Regions from separate parts of the Methylocystis bryophila genome, predicted to be linked through region 2. Evidence: predicted binding sites of a transcription regulator. Region 2 holds the regulator's gene; the other holds the start of a gene.
What was found. The regulator LexA, encoded in region 2, represses DNA repair genes until DNA is damaged. The targets are predictions, from matches to a motif close to TGTTCNNNNTGTGTTCNG.
Positions count from the first base shown of each region.

Region 1: a site for LexA is predicted at 4,628-4,645, ahead of QMG80_RS06340 (PA0069 family radical SAM protein). Genes of this name have one in related genera too.

Region 1 covers NZ_AP027149.1:1,350,249-1,360,926, reverse strand. Annotated here, with positions in the region: gene QMG80_RS06375 (ATP-binding protein) at 1-393, opposite strand, end outside; gene purH (bifunctional phosphoribosylaminoimidazolecarboxamide formyltransferase/IMP cyclohydrolase) at 432-2,024, opposite strand; tRNA gene QMG80_RS06365 (tRNA-Asp) at 2,168-2,244, opposite strand; gene QMG80_RS06360 (hypothetical protein) at 2,519-2,716, shown strand; gene QMG80_RS06355 (hypothetical protein) at 2,818-3,210, shown strand; gene QMG80_RS06350 (SOS response-associated peptidase) at 3,283-3,975, opposite strand; gene QMG80_RS06345 (YchJ family protein) at 4,022-4,537, opposite strand; gene QMG80_RS06340 (PA0069 family radical SAM protein) at 4,860-5,996, shown strand; gene rnhB (ribonuclease HII) at 6,101-6,733, shown strand; gene QMG80_RS06330 (site-specific DNA-methyltransferase) at 6,878-8,050, shown strand; gene QMG80_RS06325 (heparinase II/III family protein) at 8,182-9,912, shown strand; gene QMG80_RS06320 (hypothetical protein) at 9,988-10,678, shown strand, end outside.
Region 2 covers NZ_AP027149.1:2,464,569-2,475,246, forward strand. Annotated here, with positions in the region: gene QMG80_RS11525 (glutathione S-transferase) at 3-599, shown strand; gene lysM (peptidoglycan-binding protein LysM) at 646-1,209, opposite strand; gene QMG80_RS11535 (outer membrane beta-barrel protein) at 1,439-2,119, opposite strand; gene QMG80_RS11540 (SDR family oxidoreductase) at 2,446-3,213, shown strand; gene QMG80_RS11545 (NADPH-dependent FMN reductase) at 3,270-3,821, shown strand; gene QMG80_RS11550 (restriction endonuclease) at 3,955-4,494, shown strand; gene lexA (transcriptional repressor LexA) at 4,739-5,446, shown strand; gene QMG80_RS11560 (hypothetical protein) at 5,475-6,395, opposite strand; gene QMG80_RS11565 (YhdP family protein) at 6,788-10,327, shown strand; gene tyrS (tyrosine--tRNA ligase) at 10,447-10,678, opposite strand, start outside.

The sequences.
Region 1 (10,678 bases), 1.1 Mb from region 2:
CCGCAGCGCCGCGAGCAGAAGGGGCAGGCTCTCGATGTCCTCGCGGTGAATCTCGATGAGCTTGAGGAGCCCCTCCCCGCTCAGCGCGCCATGCACGGCCTTGACGAGTGACGACTTGCCCATGCCGCGCGCGCCCCAGAGCAGCGCGTTATTGGCAGGCAAGCCTCGCGCGAAACGCTCGGTGTTGGAAAAAAGCAGATCGCGCGCGCGGTCGACGCCCGCGAGAAGATCGAGCGCGATACGATTGACCTCAAAGATCGGCGAGAGGACGCGCGCGTCGGCGCGCCAGACGAAAGCTTCGGCCGCGGAAAAATCCGGCTGCTGAGGCGGCGGCGGCGCAAGCCGCTCCAGCGCCTCGGCGATGCGAAGAAGAGTCTTTGAGGCTTCCGTCATGTTTCTTCCCGACGCGCCGCGCGCGGCGCTCGCTCTGCTCAATGACGAAAATGGCGCGTGCCGGTGAAGACCATGGCAAGCCCGGCCTCATTCGCCGCCGCGATCACCGCTGCGTCGTTCATCGAGCCGCCCGGTTGAATGACCGCCGTCGCGCCGGCGGCGGCCGCGGCGAGGAGGCCGTCGGGGAACGGGAAAAAAGCGTCAGAGGCGACGACCGACCCTTTAGCGAGGCTCTCGATCAAACCTGCGGTCGCAGCGGCCTCCGCCGCCTTCTGCGCGGCGATGCGAGAAGAATCGACGCGCGACATCTGGCCGGCGCCGACGCCGACGGTCGCGCCGTCCTTTGCATAGACAATCGCGTTGGACTTGACGTGCTTGGCGATGCGAAAGGCGAATTTGAGATCGGCGAGCTCCGCCTCGCTCGGCGCGCGCGTCGTCACCACCGCGAGCTTCATGTCATCGACGACGGCGTTGTCGCGATTCTGCGCCAGAAAGCCGCCGGCGACCGCGCGCAGCGCGAGGCCTGGCGCGCGAGGATCGGGGACGCCGCCCGTCACGAGCAAGCGCAGGTTTTTCTTCGCCGCGACGATGGCGACCGCCTCCTCGTCGGCTTCCGGCGCGATGATGACCTCGGTGAAGATCTCAACGATTTTCTTCGCCGCGGCGGCGTCGAGGCGGCGGTTCAGCGCAACAATGCCCCCGAAGGCCGAGACGGGATCGCAACGCAGCGCCCTCAGATAGGCCTCCTCGAGCGAGGCGCCTTCGGCGGCGCCGCAGGGATTGGCGTGCTTGACGATGACGACGGCCGCGGTCCGCGCGGGATTGAACTCCGCCACGCTTTCGAAGGCGGCGTCGGTGTCGTTGACGTTGTTGTAGGAGAGCTGCTTGCCCTGCAGCTGGCGCGCCGTCGAGACGCCGAAGCGCTTAGGGCCCCCCAGATAAAATCCGGCGCCCTGATGCGGGTTCTCGCCATAGCGCATCTCCTGCGCGAGACGTCCGCCCAGCGCGCGCCAAGGCGGAGCCGGATCGCCGATTTCTTGCGCGAGCCAATTGGAAATCGCTGCGTCATAGGCGGCGGTGCGCGCAAAGGCCTTTTGCGCGAGGCGGCGGCGCAGGGTGAGCGTCGTCGCGCCGTTCTGCGCATCGAGCTCGCCAAGCAGCGCCGCATAGTCGGAGGGATCGACGAGCACGGCGACGGAATCGTGATTCTTCGCCGCCCCCCTGATCATCGCGGGTCCGCCGACGTCAATGTTCTCGACGCAGGTCTCGAAGGCGGCGCCGCTCTCGAGCGTCGCTTCGAAGGGATAGAGATTGACGACGAGGAGATCGATCGGCGCGATGTCATGCGCGAGCATCGCCGCCTCATGCTCAGGATTCTCGCGCACAGCGAGCAGGCCGCCGTGAATGGTCGGATGCAGCGTCTTGACCCGGCCGTCCATCATCTCGGGAAACTGCGTCACGTCGGCGACGTCCTTGACGCTCAGCCCCGCCGCAGTGAGCGCCTTGCGCGTGCCGCCGGTCGAAATGAGCTCGACCCCGCGGGCCGAAAGCGCGCGCGCGAATTCGACAAGGCCGCTCTTATCGGAGACGGAAAGCAGAGCGCGGCGGACGGGGCGGCGATCCATGGGCATCGGGACTCCTGCAATGAGCCGCTCGACGCTGTCGCCTTGGCCGAACATCGACGAGAAGGCGGCGGATTTTTCAAGATTTGAGCTGCGCTCCCGACGCCACCAAGCGCCGAACCGCAAGGCTCAAGGGGAATTCGTCGCGAGGCTGGCGAGAGAGACGGGACTTGAACCCGCGACCTCCGGCGTGACAGGCCGGCGCTCTAACCAACTGAGCTACTCCCCCGCGTGCGGAGAGCGCGAAATAGGCTATGCGTCCCTCGAAGTCAAGGCTGGTGCTAGGCTTTCATGCTCAATGAGTTATGCGGCCTATGGTCGCTCGCTGCGGTCCGCCCCGCTCTTTGCTCTCCGTGCCGCCGCCGATCTTTATCCTTGCGGCAGGGAAAGACGCCCGGCGGATGCGGGAGCGAGGGGCGGCGTTGACTTCGGAGGCGTGGCGCTTACGATCGCATTTGCGTCGTGATTTTCTGTCGCTCAAAGCACTCGAGCGGAACAAGCGCGTGACCACGGAGACGTTTTTGAGACCGCCGACCCTCGCGCTCCTCGTCGTGACAGGCCTTGTGATGGGCTATTATTTCTGGTCGCTATTCGTCAACAGCCGCTACGAGGCGCTCTGCAACGTCAACTACTGGTTCGCCAGCAAGGAACAGATCGAAGCCTGCAAGGAAGCGAAGACAGAATTGGACACTCGGCGATGAAGCTCAGACCTTTCCATTCCGAAAGCTTAGAGCGCGATTTGTGCGAAAAACCGGTTTCCACTTTTTTGCATTGCGCTCTAGGCGCCACGCTTGCGCTTTTCTTGAGCGCGACGGGCGCCGGCGCGAAGGAACTCCACCTCGATTGCGCGCGCACGGATCAGAAGGTGACCCTCGGGCTCGACACCGAGCGGCGCTATCTCGAGATCATGTGGAGCGAGGGCGTCGCCGAGGAATATACGCAGGGCGAGTCTTACATCTCTGGGCCCGACAGTTTCGGCGAAAAAGAAAAGGTGACCTATGTGGTCACGATCGACAAGGACCTCGTCACCTTCGGCCAGGATCGCGCCTGCCTGCAAAGCGGCACGAAAAAGAAATGCGTCGATAGCCAGACGCGCGACACGCTCGATCTCGCGAAAGGCGAGCTGAAATACGATCTTGGCGACGAGATCGCCGTGTTCAAATGTCAGCCGGCGCCGCCGGGGCGAGGCTTCTGACAGCCCCCTCCCTATCCCTCCCCCGCAAGCGGGAGCGGGGACGCTACCGGGCGAGGCTGCGCGAAGTCGTAATCAAGCCCCGAGTCTGGGAAGGAGGCCTTCGCCTTCAGCTCGGTCGATCAGGGTCGGATCGTCGTCGCCGACGCCCGAGCGATTGACGCGCGTCGAGACGGTCCACTCCTGAAGGGCCTCATCGGGCGCGGGGCGAAGCAGCGTCGCGGGATCGTCGCCGCTCACCCAATGCTCTGCGTCGCTCCAGGACAAGAGGATCGGCATGCGATCGTGAAAGCGGCTCATCCATGGGTTGGCGGCACCGACGACGATGGTCGCGGAGAGCAACTGTTGGCCGTTCGGATCGCGCCACTGCTCCCAAAGGCCCGCGAGCGCGAGGGGCAGCCCATCGGCGCTCGAGAAATAATGCGGGATCTTGCGCCCCTTTTCGCTCGTCCATTCATAGAAGCCCGAGGCGGGCACGATGCAACGCCGCGATTTGAAAGCGTCCCGAAACATCGGCTTCTCGCTGAGCGTCTCGGCGCGCGCGTTGAAGCATGACGGCAGCTCCTGGAGCGGCTTCTTCCACCAATAAGGAATGAGCCCCCAGCGCATCGGCGTCAGCTCCAGCCCCGAAGGGCCGGCGCGGAGGACCTCGATCGCGTCCGTCGGCGCGACATTGTAGCGCGGCGCGAGATTGCGCGGCTGGCCGACGAGGTCGGCGAGCCGGCGAATCTCCGCCCAGGAGAGGTGCTGGGTGAAACGTCCGCACATGCGGACTCAGCATACATGGCTTTTGCGGAAAGAGGCGCCGGCCACATCACGCCGCCATGGCGCAGCACTTCTTGAATTTCTTGCCCGAACCGCAGGGACAGGGATCGTTGCGGCCTGGCTGCTTGCCTTTCACGACAGGCTCGGGCTTGCGGTTCGCCTCCTCCAGGAAGCACCAGCCGCCGGTCGTCTCGTCCGCGCGAAATTTCGAGCGTTCGCGGTGCGCCTGCTCATTCCCGTCGAGCGAGAAATGCGCGACGAACTCGACATAACCCTCTTTGTCGCCGGCCTTTCCATCTTCGGTCGAAAGAATGTCCAGGCCGAGCCATTGCGACTGCGTGGCCCAATGCTGCACCGCCTTGCGATCGAAGTCGTGGCGCGACTCAGGCGCGAGCGAATCATAAAGAAAGTCGATCTTGCCCAGCGCAAAGGCGCTGTAGCGCGCACGCATGAGGGCTTCGGCCGTCGGCGCGGGCTTGCCCTCCTCGAGGATCGGCGCGCAGCACGTCGCATAAGGGAGCGGCTCTTTATCTTTGACGCGGCAGGGACAGGGCTTTTCGGTCATGACCTTCTCATCACGTGGCGTTGGCGGAGATCGCGCCTTCTATCGAAGCGTCGCGGAAAGCTCCAGCGCGCGGCTTGACGCCGCGCCGTTTGTTCTCTATATGTTCCTTATTCGCTGTTTGTTCTGTTTCGCGTTTCGGAGGGCGTTCGGCTCCGTGTTTCGCCTCCTCCGCGTCTCTCGTTGCGTCGGGCTTTCGCGTTGGCGTCGGGTTTCGTTCCAGTCGAGCCTTTGCCTTCGCGGCTTCCGGGCGCGCGTCTCGTCCCCACGAAAGCGCCCGGGGGCCGCGGAGTAGCAGGCTATCCCAAAGGAAGGACAGGTCGCGATGAGAAGCCTGGAGAGCGCCGGCAGCGTTCTGCAACCCTATCGAGCACTGGGGCTCGGCGCGCCGGAATCACTGATCGACCCCGCGAGGCGACGCGGCCGCGGAGCGCTTTCCCGCAAGAGCGGGCGCTTTGAGCCTCACGCGCGAGAAGAGGCTGACGACGGATGGGGATCTCTCGAAGATCTGTCGGCGTTGGAGACCCGCGTCCATCTCGAAAAGGCGAGAAGCGTCGTCACAAAAAACGATTCGCCCGACATCGCCTTCGATCGTTCGGTCAATCCCTATCGCGGCTGCGAGCACGGTTGCGCTTATTGCTATGCGCGCCCGTCGCACGCCTTCGTCGGCTACTCGCCGGGCCTCGATTTCGAGACCGAGATCTTCGTCAAGGACGGCGCCGCGCAGGCCTTGGAGCGCGAGATCTCCGCACCCGGCTATGTCGCGAAGACCCTGGCGCTCGGCTCGAACACCGACCCCTACCAACCGCTCGAGAAGCGCCATCGCGTCACGCGCGGGCTGCTTGAAGTGCTCGCGCGCGCGAACCACCCGGTCGGGATCGTCACGAAATCGGCGCTAGTCACGCGCGACCTCGACATCCTCGCCCCCATGGCCAAAAAGGGCCTCGCCAAGGTCGCGATCTCCGTCACGACGCTGGACGGCGATCTCGCGCGTCGCATGGAGCCGCGCGCTCCACAGCCGCGGCTGCGCCTCGAGGCGATCGAAAAGCTCGCCGCAGCCGGCGTGCCGGTCTCGGTTCTCGTCGCGCCGATCATCCCGGCGATCAACGACGCCGAGATCGAGACGATCCTGACGCGAGCGCGCGCCTGCGGCGCGAGCGAGGCGGGCTATGTGCTGCTGCGGCTGCCGCTCGAGCTACGCGAGATCTTCAGCGAATGGCTTTGCGAGCATTTTCCCGATCGCGCGCGCCATGTGCTCTCGCTCATTCGCCAGACGCGCGAGGGGAAGCTCTACGACCCCTCCTTCGAGACGCGCATGACCGGCGAAGGCCCTTATGCCTGGATGATCGGCCGGCGCTTCGAGCGCGCCGCCGAAAAACTCGGCTTCGGCCAGGGTGCGCGCCTGCGTTGCGATCTTTTCAGCCCGCCCCGTCGCGCCGCCGAGCAGCTTGCGCTATTCTGATGCAGCGTCCTAGCTGATCGCAAAACCCATCAACATTTGCGGGTTTCGTTCTAGCACCGGCGCCGACGCGCGGCGCGTTCCGCGACAAAACCTCTCGGAACGCGATGCGCGGGATCAGTCCAAGCCTTCCTGACTTCATGCTCGAAGCCGAGCTCATCGCCCAGGGCGTCGCGCCTATCGTTGGCGTCGACGAAGTCGGCTGCGGGCCGCTCGCCGGCCCCGTCTGCGCCGCCGCGGTCATCCTCGACCCCGCGAATGTTCCTAAGGGAATAGCCGATTCGAAAGCCCTCGCCGCGGCAGCGCGCGAAACCGCCTTTGCGGCGATCGTCGAAAGCGCGCTGGCGGTTGGCGTCGCCTTCGTGACGGCGAAGGAGATCGACGAGACCGACATCAGGAAGGCCGCGCTCAAAGCGATGGCGCAGGCCGTTGGGGCCTTAGGGCTCGCCCCGGCCTTCGCGCTCATTGACGGGCGCGACGCGCCTCCTCTGTCCTGTCCTGCGCGCGCGGTCGTGAAGGGCGACGCGCTGTCTCAGTCGATCGCGGCGGCTTCGATCGTCGCCAAAGTCGCACGCGACGCGATGATGCGCGACCTGGCGCGCATCCACGAGGAATATGGCTTCGCGACGAACATGGGCTACGGCTCCGCCAAGCATTTGGACGCGATTGCGCGTCTTGGCCCCACGTCCTTTCACCGATTGAGCTTCTCGCCCTTCAAGGCGCGCGAGAGAAATACGTAATAATTGGTCAATCATTGCTCCAAATCGAGATACTTTAACAAAGCCGTCCGAAAAAGGGACGCATGCGCGACACCCCTCGAAACTCGGCCTTTACTTCGTTCCGCCATAGTCCATCGCGTCGGTAGCGTAAGTGGTGTCGAGTTCATGCAAACCGCTCGCGTCGGGATTGCCCGTCCTGTAGCCCAGATAAAGGTCACGCGTACTGGGACGAAAGCTGACGGGCCGCCCGGCGCGGCGCGGCGCAACGCGATCCTTCGCGGCGATTGCGTCTCGCTGCTCCGCGCCTTGCCGGAAGCCTCGGTCGATCTCGTCTTCGCCGACCCTCCCTACAATCTGCAGCTCGCCGGCGCGCTATCGCGCCCCGACCAGAGCGTCGTCGATGCGGTCGACGACGATTGGGACAAGTTCGCGGATTTTTCCGCCTATGACGCCTTCACGAAAGACTGGCTCGCCGCGGCGCGCCGCGCGATGAAGCCGCAAGCGACGATCTTCGTGATCGGCTCCTACCACAACATTTTTCGCGTCGGCGCGATCATGCAGGATCTGGGCTTTTGGATCTTGAACGACATCGTCTGGCGCAAGACCAATCCCATGCCCAATTTTCGCGGCCGGCGCTTCACCAACGCCCATGAGACGATGATCTGGGCGGCGCGCGACGCCGGCGCGAAACGCTACACCTTCAACTACGAGGCGCTGAAGGCGGCGAACGAGGATTGCCAGATGCGCTCCGATTGGCTGCTGCCGATCTGCGTCGGCGCCGAGCGGCTCAAAGACGAGCGCGGCCGCAAAGCCCATCCCACGCAAAAGCCGGAGGCCCTGCTCGCCCGAATCATGCAGGCGGCATCGCAGCCGGGGGATCTCGTCCTCGACCCCTTCTTCGGCTCCGGCACGACGGGGGCGGTCGCCAAGCGGCTGCGGCGCGACTATCTCGGCTTCGAACGGGAGTCCTCTTACATCGACGCCGCGCAGGCGCGAATCGCGGCGGTGGAGCCCCTCGACGCGGATATGCTCGCGCCGGCGCCGAGCAAGCGAGCCGAGCCGCGCATCGCCTTCGTGAGCCTCATCGAGGCCGGCCTCATCGCGCCGGGAACGCCGTTGACCGACGCAAAACGACGGCACAAGGCGACCGTGCGCGCCGACGGGACGCTTTTGATCGGCGGCGTCATCGGCTCCATCCACAAGACCGGCGCCTTGGCGCAAGGCTTACCCGCCTGCAACGGCTGGACCTTCTGGCACTTCGAGGAAAGCGGAGCCCTCTCGCCGATCGACGATTTGCGCCAGCAGGCGCGCGACCTCCTGCGCGAGGCGGCGGAATAGACCTCCGGGCGCCGCCGGCCGCTCACTGTCACAAAACCGGTGCATTCGGCCCGCGATTAGGTTACCGGTCGTCCCTTCAAGCGATAAGACATCGCGCCAGATCCAAATGCTTGGGATGGTTTGGGGCGAGCATGCTGCATGCGTTAAAGACGTTCTTTGCGGGAGCGATGCGTTTTGCGAGCGGCGGCGAGATCGGCGCCCGCGCATCGGTGAAGGCCCGTATCGAGACTCCGACGAGACTGCGCGGCGCAGCTCCCGACATGCGCACGGCCGACCCGACGGTCGCGAAGGAGTTCGAGTCCGGCGTCTATTCCTTCGCCGGCAAGCTGGCGCAGACGAGCAGCCAGTCTCCCTTCGCGCTGACGCCGCCCAGCCGAGCGTGGCGGCGCACGCTCGCCGGTTTCTCCTGGCTGCGCCATTTGCGCGCCGCTGACACGCCGGGGGCGCGCAAGACCGCCCGGGCGCTTGTCCAGGATTTCCTCGAGATGCGTTCACCCGCAGCGGACGACGCGGCTCAGGAGCCTGGAACGATCGCCCGGCGGGTCCTCAATCTGATGGCTCACGCGCCTTTCCTGCTAGAGGACGCCGAGCCCCAGTTTTCCCGTCTGCTGCTTCAAGGCCTCGCCGTTCAGGCAAAGAGCCTGGCCGCCATGCTGACATCGAGACGCGCGAAAGGCGTCGATCGCCTGCTCTGCGCTCTCGCCCTTTTCGAGTTCACCCTCTGCACGGATTCGAGCCCTCAACTGAAAACGCAGGCCCGCCAGGCCTTCCTGGCCGCGTTGAGCGAGCAGATGCTTTCCGACGGGGGCCATGTCAGCCGCAATCCCAGAACGACGCTCGATCTCTCGCTCGATCTCCTGGCGCTCCGCCAGCTCATGGTGGCGCAAGGGGTCAAACCCCCCGCGGCCCTGACCGCGACGATCGACAAGATGATCTCCCTCCTGCGGCTGCTGCAGCACGGCGACGGCGCTCTGGCGCGCTTCAATGGAATGGGCGCGGGCAATCCCGGCGCGCTCGCCACGGTCTTCGCGCATGAGCCGTCCGGAGAGCCGCATCTGGAGGATGCGCGCCCCTCCGGCTATTCGCGCATGGCGCGGGGCGGGACGACCGTCATCATGGACACGGGCGCTCCGCCGCCAAAGGAATATTCGCGCGAGGCCCATGCCGGCGCGCTCTCTTTCGAGCTTTCATTCGGCCCCGAGCTGGTTGTGGTCAACAGCGGGTCGCCGCTCCCCTCGCTCGAATCGGCGCGGGAAGCGGCGCGCGAAACCCAGGCGCATTCGACGCTTTGTCTCGACGAGCAATCCTCGAGCCGGATCGCGCCGCTCTCCGAGAAGGCCGACTCCGGCCTCATCCTGGAGCATGGGCGGACGAAACGCGCGCGCCGGCGCTCGACCCGCTTCGGCGACGCGCTCTCTGTCGATCTCGACGGCTATGCGCGGCGTTACGGATTGCGTCACGATCGCCTGCTCATCTTGAGCCGCGACGGCTCGCGGCTGCTCGGTCAAGATCGGCTTTCGGCCGTTCGCGGCGCTAAAGCCGGCAGGCAAGCGCATTCTTTCGCGCTCCGGTTCCACCTGCATCCGCAGGCGCAAGCGGTTCTAAGCGAGGATGGGCGCAGCGCGGAGGTGACGCTGCCCTCCGGCGCGCAGGTGCGATTTTTTGCCGACGGCCCCGCGCGGCTCGAGGAGGGCCGCTATGGCGCCGCGCCGGAAGGACCGCGCCCGACGACGCAAATCGTCGTCCGCGGGGAGGCCGCGCAAGGCGCGCGGCTGCGCTGGTCGTTTGAGCGCGTTGCACAGCCGGCCGGCGCAAAGGCCGAAGGCAGTAGACCCGCTATCTTTGGGTTTGATCCAGGATAAATCGACCAAGCCAAGGAAAGAACCCGCGCCATCGGCTTCTACTAAAGGGTGGCGCAACCTCTCACAGGAGCCAGAATGAAGCGCGGGTCCTTCACGACAAACCTTGGGGTCGGCCTCTTTTGGATCTTCTTCGCGCTCTCAATATTTAGCCTATTTTTGTTCCAATATGTCTTTGTAACATGCGGCGTCTTTCATTGCAGCGAACCGGAGTGGGTCCTGCCTGCAGGAATGGGCTTATCTGGCTTCATCGGGTTTCAATTGGTCGGCCTTGTGCTAAAGCGCCTTCTCACAGGAAGCTTCCGCAGTCCGAACCGCCTCGTCACGACAACGCTCCTCGTAACTACTCTTGTTCTAGGAACCGCCGCCGGCGCATATTTCAACCGCGAAAGACCGGGGCCCTCCGAAGGTTCGATCGATTGCGCGAACCCTGAACTTGCGGCCGGCCATAAAGAGTGCCAGGCAAGCGGCAAGGATGATGTACAACCGCCCGCGATTTCTCAGGCTGACGGCGCAACGCATCCGTCAGATGCGCCCAACTCGCCTTGCGACTATGCAACTGTTTTCTTGGTGGACGAAAACGACGCGGATGTAAAAGTAACTGATATTCGGCAATGCTACAAAATTTTGGGCGAGGGTGAGTTTGGCGATCCAAACAATCATCAATGCCTGACCTACCGCTCGGCTAACGAAATGGCAAAATCAAAGCAGAGCGCTAAGAAAAAATATATTGTTTCCGGATCCACTGTGATCACCATTTCCTATAAAG
Region 2 (10,678 bases):
CCATGCTCGTCCTACGCTATCATCCCGCTTCCCCTTACGCCCGAAAGGTCAGGATCGCCGCCTCGGCGCTCGGCCTGACCGAGCGTCTAGAGCTGTCGCCAACCGACACGGCCGATCCGACCGATCCGATCCGCGCCCAAAATCCGCTTGGAAAAATCCCGACGCTGCTCTTCGAGGACGGCTCGGCGCTCTATGACAGCCGCGTGATCGTGGAATATCTCGACCATCTCGCCGGCGGCGGGCGGATCATTCCCTCCGACCCCGCCCGGCGCTTCCCGGCGCTGCGCCTCGAGGCGCTCGGCGACGGAATTTGCGACGCTGCGCTGCTCATTCGCTACGAGCAGACGACGCGCCCTGAAGCACAACGCTCGGCGAGCTGGATGGAGCTGCAGCAGGGCAAGATCGATCGCGCGCTCGCTGTCCTCGACGCCGCGCCGCCGTCCGGGCCGTGCGACATCGGCCATGTGGCGATCGCCTGTGCGCTCGGCTATCTCGATCTGCGCTTCGGCGGCGCCTGGCGCACCGCTGCGCCGAAGCTCGTCGCCTGGCTGGACGCTTTTGCGCGCGAGACGCCCGCCTACGAGGCGACGAGGAGCTGAAGATTACGCGCGGCGACGCCGCGCGTAATCTCGCAGCGGGCGAGCTTCAAGTCGTCGGCGACTTCCAAACGACCTCCTCGCCCTTTTTCTCGGCAGAGGCGATCTCCTGCGGCGGCTTCCACTCGCCGGAAGAGGGGGCCGCGGCGGCCGCGCTCGGGTGAGCGAGATCTGGAATCCGCAGCACCTGACCTGGAAAGATGCGATTGGGATCCGTGAGCAAGGGACGATTGGCTTCAAAGATCTGCTGATACTTCGAACCCTGCCCATGGCCGTAGAATTGCTCTGCGATCGCCCACAAGCTGTCGCCCGATTTTACGGTGTAGAAGCGCGACTCGGCATGCGTCTGCCCCACGACGATGTTGTTGACGACCCGGGTGACCCCTTGCGTGTTTCCCACGGCCAGCGCCAGCTTCTCGGCCGCGGCTGTCGTCGCGGCCGAGCCGGACAGCGTCACCGTCGAGCCGTCGACCGCGATCTCCACGTTGGAGGCGTCGAGGCCGTGCCTCGCGATTTCGCCCTTCAGCGCCTCGGGCGAGGCGGCGCTCGTCTCGGTCGCGCCCGCAGGGGCCGGCGCGTCTTTTTTCTTACCGAAGAAATCAAGAATACCCATCTTGCGCTCCTTCGCTTGAAGACCGCGCGTCGCGGTCGCGAGCCTGCATCTAGAGCGCGCAAGCCTCGCGGCCATGACAAAAGCCAGGGTCGCTCACTTTTTGAGTCCTTCTCGGGCGAGTCGGCGCGCCTTCCTTCCGCTCGAGCTCGAGCGAGGAAGAATCGCGCTGGATCAACATGCCCTAGCGAGTTCCGATCGCAAAAGCCCGTCAACTCTCGAAGAATTCGTTCTAGAAGTGGTAGTTCACGCCAAGGCGCACCTGCGAATTATTGGAGCCGACCTGCAACGCCCAGGGAGAGTAGTTGAAGTAGGAGGTGGAGCCGAGCGACGTGAACAGATATTCGGCTTTCACCGAGATGTTGGGGATGACCAGATATTCAACGCCGGCGCCGAGCGCCCATCCGAGCTGATAGCTGGACTGCTGACCCCAGAAATTTCCCCACCAGACGTTCTGCATGTTTATCTCCGTGCGCCCGCCCGCGAGGCCGCCGGAGATAAAGAACAGCGCACGATCCATGGTGTAGCCGACGCGGCCGCGCAGCGTGAAGAGATCGTTCAAATTGCCCGAGGTCATGCGCCCCGGGTAGGGATAATTCGTCGCGCTGATGCCGGTGAAGTCGAAATCGGCTTCGGCGCCGATGAGAAAGTTCGGCGCGACCATGTAATTGTAGCCGCCCGTGAAGCCGAACTCGCCGCCCGACGGCTGGGCGAAGAGCCAATTCGCGTCGTCGGTGAACGAGCCCCAGCCATAACCGGCGTTGAGGCCCGCGTAAAAGCCTTGCCAGCGCGTGACCGGAACCGGCGCATAATAGTCGGCCGGCGCTTGGCGATAGGGCAGGTCGGCGGCGACGGCAGGGAGGGCTCCGAGCGCCAGGGGCGCCAACAGCGCCGCAAGAAACGCGTGTCTCATTTTGCTCAACTCCATGCTTTGTCTCCAGACGCGCTAGTCCTTGGGCGCGTCGCCCGGCTGAGCCGCAGCTCAGGGAACGAGGCTTCGATGTATAATCGTTCAGCTTAACGAGACCTTTCTGGAGCCGACTCTCATCGTTTGGTTAAAGTAACTATTTAGGAACTATGTAGTAAGAATTGTGTCGATAATGGGGTATATGGGCATGTATTCGTATTTATACTTTGTGCCGCCGCCGGGCGCCAGAATTTTTGGCTTGGTTTTCGGTTGATGATGGCTAATAAAGCGTCAATGTCGGCGAGGGCGCCGGCGGCGATTGCGGAGGATGGATGCAGGCGGCGGAGCAGAGCGGCCCGGTTCTCGTGACGGGGGCGGCGCGACGCATCGGCCTTGCGCTGGCTGAGGGTTTTGCGCGGGCCGGCCGGCCGGTCGTGCTGCACGCCTCTCCCCGATCGCAGGCGGCGGCGCGGGCCGCCGCCGAGAAGCTCGTGGCGCAAGGTTTCAGGGCCGAGGCTCTGGCCTGCGATCTCGCGCGCACAGGCGAGGCGCGCGAGCTGATCCCGCGCGCCGAGGCGCCTTTTGGACCGCTCGCGCTGCTCGTGAACAGCGCGGCGCTTTTTGAGCCCGATTCTGTGCAGAACTTCACGCCCGAGGCGCTCGAGCGGCATTTCGCGGTCAATCTTTTCGCGCCCGTGTTGCTCGGCCAGGCTTTTGCGGCCCGTTTGCCCGAGGGCGCCACGGGCGCCATCATCAACATGATTGATCAGCGGGCGCTTCGCCTCACCCCGCGCGACTTCACCTACACCCTCTCGAAATCCGCGCTGTGGACTGCAACCCGCACGATGGCGCAGGCTCTCGCCCCGCGCATCCGCGTCAACGCCATCGGACCCGGTCCGGCGCTGCCAAATCTCTATGCGGGCGAGGCGGGATTTGCGCGAGAGGCCGCCGGCGTCCCGTTGCAGCAGGCGATCACGCTCGAAAGCCTCGTTGATGCGGCGCTTTATCTGGCGCGAGCGCGGCACGTGACGGGCCAGATGATCGCGGTCGACAGCGGCCAGCACCTCGCCTGGCGCACGCCGGACGTCGAGGAAGACTGAGCCAGCACTACTTTAGGGAGGGGCCGCGGGGCCAACCCGAATAAGGGGCGATCATCATGAGCCAATTCTCGATTCTCGTTCTGATCGGCAGTCTTCGCCGCGATTCATACAACCGTAAGCTCGCGGGCGCCGTCGCGAAGCTCGCGCCGCCAGAATTCTCGTTCACGCAAGCGAAGATCGCCGATCTGCCGCTCTACAATCAGGATGACGACGCGGCGCAGGCAGACCCCGTGAAGCGTCTCAAGGGCGAGATCGCCGCCGCCGCTGGGCTGCTATTCGTCACGCCCGAATACAACCGCTCCATTCCCGGCGTGCTGAAGAATGCGATCGACCATGCCTCCCGCCCCTATGGGCAGAACGCTTTCGCGGGCAAGCCCACAGGGGTCATCGGGATCTCGGTCGGCGCGATCGGCACGGCCATCGCGCAGCAGCAATTGCGCAACGTGCTGGCCTATCTCGACGCGCCGACGCTCGGCCAGCCCGAGGTGTTTTTGCAGATGAAGGAAGGCCTGTTCGATGCAGCCGGCGACATCGGTGAGGGCAGCCGTTCTTTCCTGCAGGGCTGGATGGACCGATATGTCGCCTGGGTGAAAAAGCACGCGGGCTAGCTTGGCGCTTTCCCCAGGGATGCTCGCCAGGGCGCAATCGAAAGCTAACGCCTCCGGGTTTCAATGGCGGAGTTGTTCGCCGCGCCGATTCGCTCGCAAACGGGCGGGTCCCGGCCGCATTCGGTGAAGCTGCGTGAAGAGGGGGAATGAGGCGTCGCCCGAAAAGGGCAGGGAGAGAAGGCTCTGCCTTCTCTGGTTCGTCGTGTTCACCCTTCTCGCAGGCGGCTATTGGCCGAGCCGCCTCGGCCTCGCCTTTATGGCGCTCGCCTATCTCGGCGTTCTTCATCTTGCGATGCTCGTCTTTGACGAGGTGACCTCGCCGCAATTCCATGCGGACATGAGTCCGGAGGAGTTCGAGCGCTATTGCGCTTCGCTTCTGCGGGAGCGCAAATGGGACGCGCGCGTCACGCCGGCGAGCGGCGATCAGGGCGTGGACATCGTCGCCGACAAGCGCGGTCTGCGCATCGTCGTGCAGTGCAAGAAATATTCGAAGCCCGTCGGGAATCGCGCCGTGCAAGAAATCGTCGCCGGCATCGCCCACCGGGACGCGCAAAGGGGCGTCGTGGTCGCCACCGCCGGCTACACGGCCTCGGCCATAAAGCTTGCGGCCTCCAATGAGGTCCTGCTGCTCCATCACTCGGAGCTCCACAGGATTGATAGGCTGCTGCGGTGACGGCGCCGCCAGCGTTTGCCTTTGCGAGATTCTCGCGAGCGCTCAACCCGCGTCGCTTCCGCGCGGAAGGGCTGATCTGGCCGTTGGCGGATTTCAGCAGGGGATGCGGCGACTCATCCGGCTCATTATGCAATTGCGGAACGCAGCGCGAACGGTTATGCTTCGTTCATGATTTGTTTATGGAGGCCGGTTATGCGGAGCGGACGGCGGCGTCACGCTTCGCCGCCTCTGGGGGCCAAACGCAATGCTCACGAGAAAACAGAGCGATCTTCTGCGCTTCATCCATGAGCGTTTGAAGGAGACTGGCGTTCCGCCTTCATTCGACGAAATGAAGGACGCGCTCGATCTGCGCTCGAAGTCGGGGATCCATCGGCTGATCTTGGCGCTCGAGGAGCGCGGCTTCATCCGCAGGCTTCCCAACCGCGCCCGCGCCCTCGAGGTGCTGCGGCTGCCCGAATCGGCGACGCCGCAGAGCGCCATCCGCGCCAAGAAGTTCTCGCCGAGCGTCATCGAAGGGAATCTCGGCCGGGTGCGCGCCTTGCAGGAACGCGAGGATGAGGAGGCGGAGGTGAACGTCGCGATCCCCGTCATGGGCCGAATCGCCGCCGGCACGCCGATCTCCGCCATTCAGTCGCGCAGCCACACGATCAGCCTGCCGCCCGATCTCCTGAGCTCGGGAGAGCATTTTGCGCTCGAGGTGCGCGGCGATTCAATGATCGAGGCGGGCATTCTCGACGGCGACACAGTCGTCATTCGCAAGCAGGAGCAGGCGGAGACCGGCGACATCGTCGTCGCGCTGATCGACGACGAGGAGGCGACGTTGAAGCGACTGCGCAAGCGCGGCGCCTCGATCGCGCTCGAAGCCGCCAATCCCGCCTATGAAACGCGCATCTTCGGCCCTGATCGCGTCCGCATTCAGGGCAAGCTCGTGAGCCTGTTACGAAAATATTGAAGCGAAGGGGGGGGCGCTCAAATCGGCCCTACTCGCGCGTGGCGCGCAAGACGTTTCTCGTGAAGGCCGGTCCGATGCGGTTGTCGACGATTTCCTCGGCGTAGGTCGCGGAGCCGTCGTCGAGCGAGAGGCGCACCGTCGTCGTGATCGTCAGGCTGGCGCGCGAATATTCGGCGAGCGTTTCCGCGGAAGCTTCGGGGCGCCTGGCCGCGAGCTCCTTTGTCTCGCGGTCGATGACCTCCCGCCAGGCTTCGGTCAAGGCGTTGGAGTCGAAGACCTTGGTCGAGGTGAAGGTGACGAAGCCGTGGGCTTCGTCCTTGTCGTAGCGCGTTGTGAGCTTGATGGGCACGCTGGCCCCGTTGCTGTGGCCTTCAGCGTTGGCGGTCTGGGGCATGCCGAGATCGGCTTCGCGTTCTTCGGGTGTCTGCGCTTCGGCGAAAAGGCGGGCCGCTGGCGCGATCACATCCATCGGGAAGAGGGAGCCCGGCTGCAACCGCGGCAGGAGGGACTGCAGCCGTTCCTTGGCGGGGTCGTCGCTTTTCAGCCCCTCGATGCGCGTCTCGACGGCCTTGCGCATCGCGTCGAGATTGTCGATCTTCTTCGCCGCGCCGCGCGGATCGGTCTCGACCTCGATCATGTCGGCGCCGAAGGCCTGGATGCGGTCACGAAAGATCTCGGTGAGACTGGGCTGTCCCGGCGGCGGTTCCTTGGGCGTGAGCCGCCAGCGCATCTTGAAGCCGCTGAGCGTGGGTTCGAGCACGGTCAGGCTGTTGGTGAACTCTCCCCGCACGCTTTTCTCGCCGGCCCTCGTCAGACCGTGCGAATCGGCGCTTGTCTCGATCTCGACGCGGTAGACGCGCTCCACGCCGATCTTGGGGCGATAGGCCGGAAGGCGCGTCGTCAGCTCCACGGCCAAGGCTGAATGCCCGCCGGCAAGGGCGAGCGCCACGAGAGAGAATCCCGCCAAACTTGAGAGGCTTTTGCGATGGAAGTCCGCTCGAGCGCCTTGATTCTGGCGCGCCTTCCCGCCCCCTGCGCAGCTGCGTTCGAGGGACAGACGCGCGAGGAGGGCGTAGCAGCTTCTTCTGGGGAGCTTGACCATATTCTCATTCGGACGTCGGGCCGCCGCCTTCAGACCTATCCCATTCAGCGCGCGGACGCTACAAGCGGGGGCGGCCTTCGGCGGAAGACGAAACGCCGCGACTGGCGCGTTTTTTCATTTGGGCGCCTTGGTTTCGGCCAAGCGCGCGGCCATGATGGGGATCGGGGAGAGCTCCGGCGGTGGCGTCCCGGACGAATCGGGGCGCAGCCCGCAACGCGCGGGGAACGAAGGCGGCTTTTTTGAGCGAGAACGACGCCGCGGACCATGAATTCCGTCGCAGAGGCATCTGCGCCCTCTGCGACGCGTTGCCCACGCCGCGTCTTTCGCACGGGCTCCGCCGAACGGCGCGCTTTTACTGCGGCGTCGGGCTCCTCATCGTGCTCCTGATGAGCCTCGGGGTCGGCGCTTTCCTGTTCTCGCTGGCGCGCGGTCCGATCGCTCTTTCCTGGCTCGCGCCGGTCATCGTCGAGTCGCTCGATGAACTCTACGGCCGACGCTACGAGTTTGGCCTGAGGAATGTGGCGCTCGCCGACACGTCGCATGGACCGACGCTCTTCGCGGAAGGACTCACGGTCAAATCCGCGGGTCGGACCGTGGTCGCCGCCCCGCGTGCGGAATTCTCCGTCGATTTCCTGGGCCTTCTTGCCGGCCGCGTGACGCCGAAGAGGATCGAGGCGCTCGACCTCGAGTTGCGACTCGTCATGCTTCCCGACGGCTCGCTCACGATCTCGGCCGGCGCCGATCCCAAGGAGGCCGTCGTGATCGGGCCGGCGGCCGCGAAGCCCACCCCCGCAGAGGCGGCGGGGCCGCACCCGAGGCTCCTGCATTTCGCCGGCGCGGCTGTTCGTGGGCTTCTGGATTTTGCGACCAACCCGGAGAGCGCCATAGGCGGCGTCGACCATGTTGGAGTCGTGCATGGACGGCTCGTCATCGACGACCGCGCGCTCGGCCGCACGATCCGTTACTCCGACCTGACTTTGATCGTGCAACGAGAGGCCGGCGGCTCGAAATTCGAGCTCGCCGCGACCGGCGCGGCCCGCCGCTGGTCTCTGGTCGGGACCACCCACGGGGCGCCGGGCACGCAGCGCGAGTTCGAAGCCCGGGCGCAGGAGTTCACGATCGACGAGCTGACTCTGCTCAGCGGTTGGCGCAACCAGCAATTCGACACCGACGCTGCGCTTTCGGCGCATCTGCATTTCGCGCTAGACGCCGGGGATCATGTCATCGACGCCTCGGGCGGCTTCCTTGTCGGCCCCGGCTATTTCCGCCTCGACGAGCCCGATTACGAGCCGATACTGATCGAGCAGGCCTTGGGCGAGGCCCGATGGGATCGGAAGAACCGGCAGTTTCTTTTTCCGGTGCTGAAGCTCAAGACGAAGGAGGTCGAACTCGTCGGCGAGGGGACGCTCGCGCCGCCCGCTCCGCTCGACGCCCTCGCCCAATCGGCGGCGGATCGGGGCGATGTCTGGAGGGGCTCGGCCCACTTGGCCAAACCTGCGAAGTTCGCGCCTGAACGTCCCGGCGAAGAGCCGCTGCTTATCGACCGCGGCGCGCTACGCTTCAGCTTCCAACCGGCCGCGAAAAAGATCTTCATCGAACGCTTCGAGGCCTCGGGACCGCAGCTCGACGGAACCGGCGCCCTCGCTTTCGACTGGATCAACGGGCGGCACCTCGTCTTTAATCTGACGCTGAACAACACCGACGTGACTGCCGCGGCGCGCTTGACGCCGACCCATGTCGGGGCGCCGGCGCGACTTTGGCTGCTCGAGCATGTGACGGCTGGAGCCTTCAAGCACGCGGAGCTGCACAGCGACTTGTCGGAGGCTGATTTCGTCGCGATGCGCTATGAGCAGCCGGCGCCCGACGCTGCACTCCAGGGCGAGGGCGACATCGTCAATGGCGAGTTGATCAACGTCATGCCGGATTTACCGGCGATCCGCGGAATCTCCGCGCATTTGCGCCTGACGGGACGCACGGTCGTCGTGGATCGAGCCAGCGGCGTGATGGACACGGCGCATGAGCGTCGGCTGACGTTGAGCGAAGGCTCCTTCGTCATTCCCGACAACGCGCCGGTGCCCGCGCCAGCGACGTTAGAGCTGCGCTTTGCCGGCAGCGTCGAGGCTGTCTCCGAGATCCTGACGCTGCCGTCGCTCGCGCGATATTCGGCGATGCCGATCGATCCCGCACAGGTCAAAGGTCAGATCGACGGCAGGGCGCGTCTCGCCTTCGAGATCGGCAATGGCGCAAGGCCGGAGCGCGTGAATGTGCAGCTCAGCGCCGATGCGGCCAATCTCTCGGTCGAACGCTTCATCGGCGCGGAAAAGCTCGAATCCGGCGCGCTCACGATCGTTCAGGACCATGGCGGATTGCGTGTCGGCGGCTCGGCGCGCGTGCTCGGCGGGCAAGTCCAGCTCGACATCCGCAAGCCGCTCGGCGAACATGCGCAGAGTCAGGCGCAGATTTCCATGACGCTCGACGAGGCGGCGCGCGCCAAGATGGGCTACGGACTGCCCGGCGTCGGCGGCCCCGTCGTCGCCACCGTCAAGACGCCCATGCCGATCGGCGAGACCGAGGCGCAATTCGAGATCGATCTCACCAAAGCCTCATTGGACAACGCCCTCCCGGGCGTCTCGAAGCCCGTCGGCAAGCCCGCCAAGGCGAGCTTCACGTTGATCAAGCGCCCCGAGGGCATGACGCTCGACCATTTCGTGCTGGAGGCCGGCGCGACGCTCATGCAAGGCGTGGTCGAGCTTGCGCGCGATGGGTCGTTTCGTTCGGCGAAGTTCTCGCAGTTTCGAATTTCGGAAGGCGACGATGTGAAGCTCGAGGCCACGCGCGGCGCCGACGCGTTGAAGCTCGTCGTGCGCGCGGCCAATTTGGATGCGCGGCCGATCCTGCGTTCTCTCGGCGCTGCGGGCGTCGAGCGCTCGGCCGCGGGAAGCACGGCCGCGGCGAGCATGACCAAAGGCTCTGTGTCCTTCGACGACGTCGACGTCGATTTGAAATCCTCGCTCGTCTCGGGATTCGGCAAGCAGATTCTGACGAATGTCGAGCTCAAATGGGAGCGGCGCAACAATCATCCGCGACGCTTCGCGCTTTCCGGACGCTTCGGCCGCGAGTCCCTGTCCGCCACGCTCGAGCCGGGCGATGGCGGCGCGGCGCGCGTCGGGTTCGTCTGCGCTGACGCAGGCGCGCTTTTCGCTTTCCTCGATCTCTACAGCCGCATGGATTCTGGTACGATCACCGCCAACATGCTGCTCGCGCCGTCAGGGCGCGCCGATGGCGAGCTGCAAGTGCGCGAGTTCTATCTCAAGAGCGAGCCGGCGATGCGCAGCCTGATGGAGCAGGGGGCGCATCGTTACGACGAGAAGGGCCGCGTGCGTTACGAGCCCGATTCGGTCAAGGTGCAGCGCCTGCAGGCGCAATTCGTCTGGATGGGCGGCAAGCTGCATCTGCGTGAAGGCGTTATGTCGGGTCCTGAGATGGGCCTTTCCTTCGACGGCTCTGTGGATTTCGCGCATGAGGCCTTCGACCTCGGCGGCTCCTACGTGCCATTCTACGGCTTGAACAATCTTTTCAGCAACATTCCGGTCTTTGGCCCGATTGTCACGGGCGGCGCGAATGAAGGCCTGTTCGCGCTCAATTACAGCGTCGTCGGCCGGATCGATTCCCCGACGATCAATGTCTCGCCGCTGTCCATGCTGACGCCCGGACTGTTTCGCAAGATTTTCGGCGTGATGGACGGCACCGCGCGTGGCCTGGAGCCGCCGGGGCGGTAGAGCGCTTTCCGCTCGAAGGAATATTCGGGGAATAGCGAATCGCGCAGGCTAACGCGCCGCATCGCCTTCGTCATGCGGGCGCTCCCGCGCAGTGTTCGGCGGGCGGCGCTCCGCGCCGCTCAGCTGCGCTCCAGCAGCACGTGCTTCTTCTTGCCGAGCGAGAGCTTCGCGACGCCGTCACTGGCGAAATCCTTTTCGCCGAGCGCGGCTTTTTCATCGGTCACGGGCGCGTCGTTGACGCGCAGTCCGCCGCCTTTGATCTGGCGACGCGCTTCTCCCGTGGAGGCGACGAGCCCGGCCTTGACGAAGGCCGTGAGCACGCCGATCCCCTCGGCGACCTCCGCGGCTGAC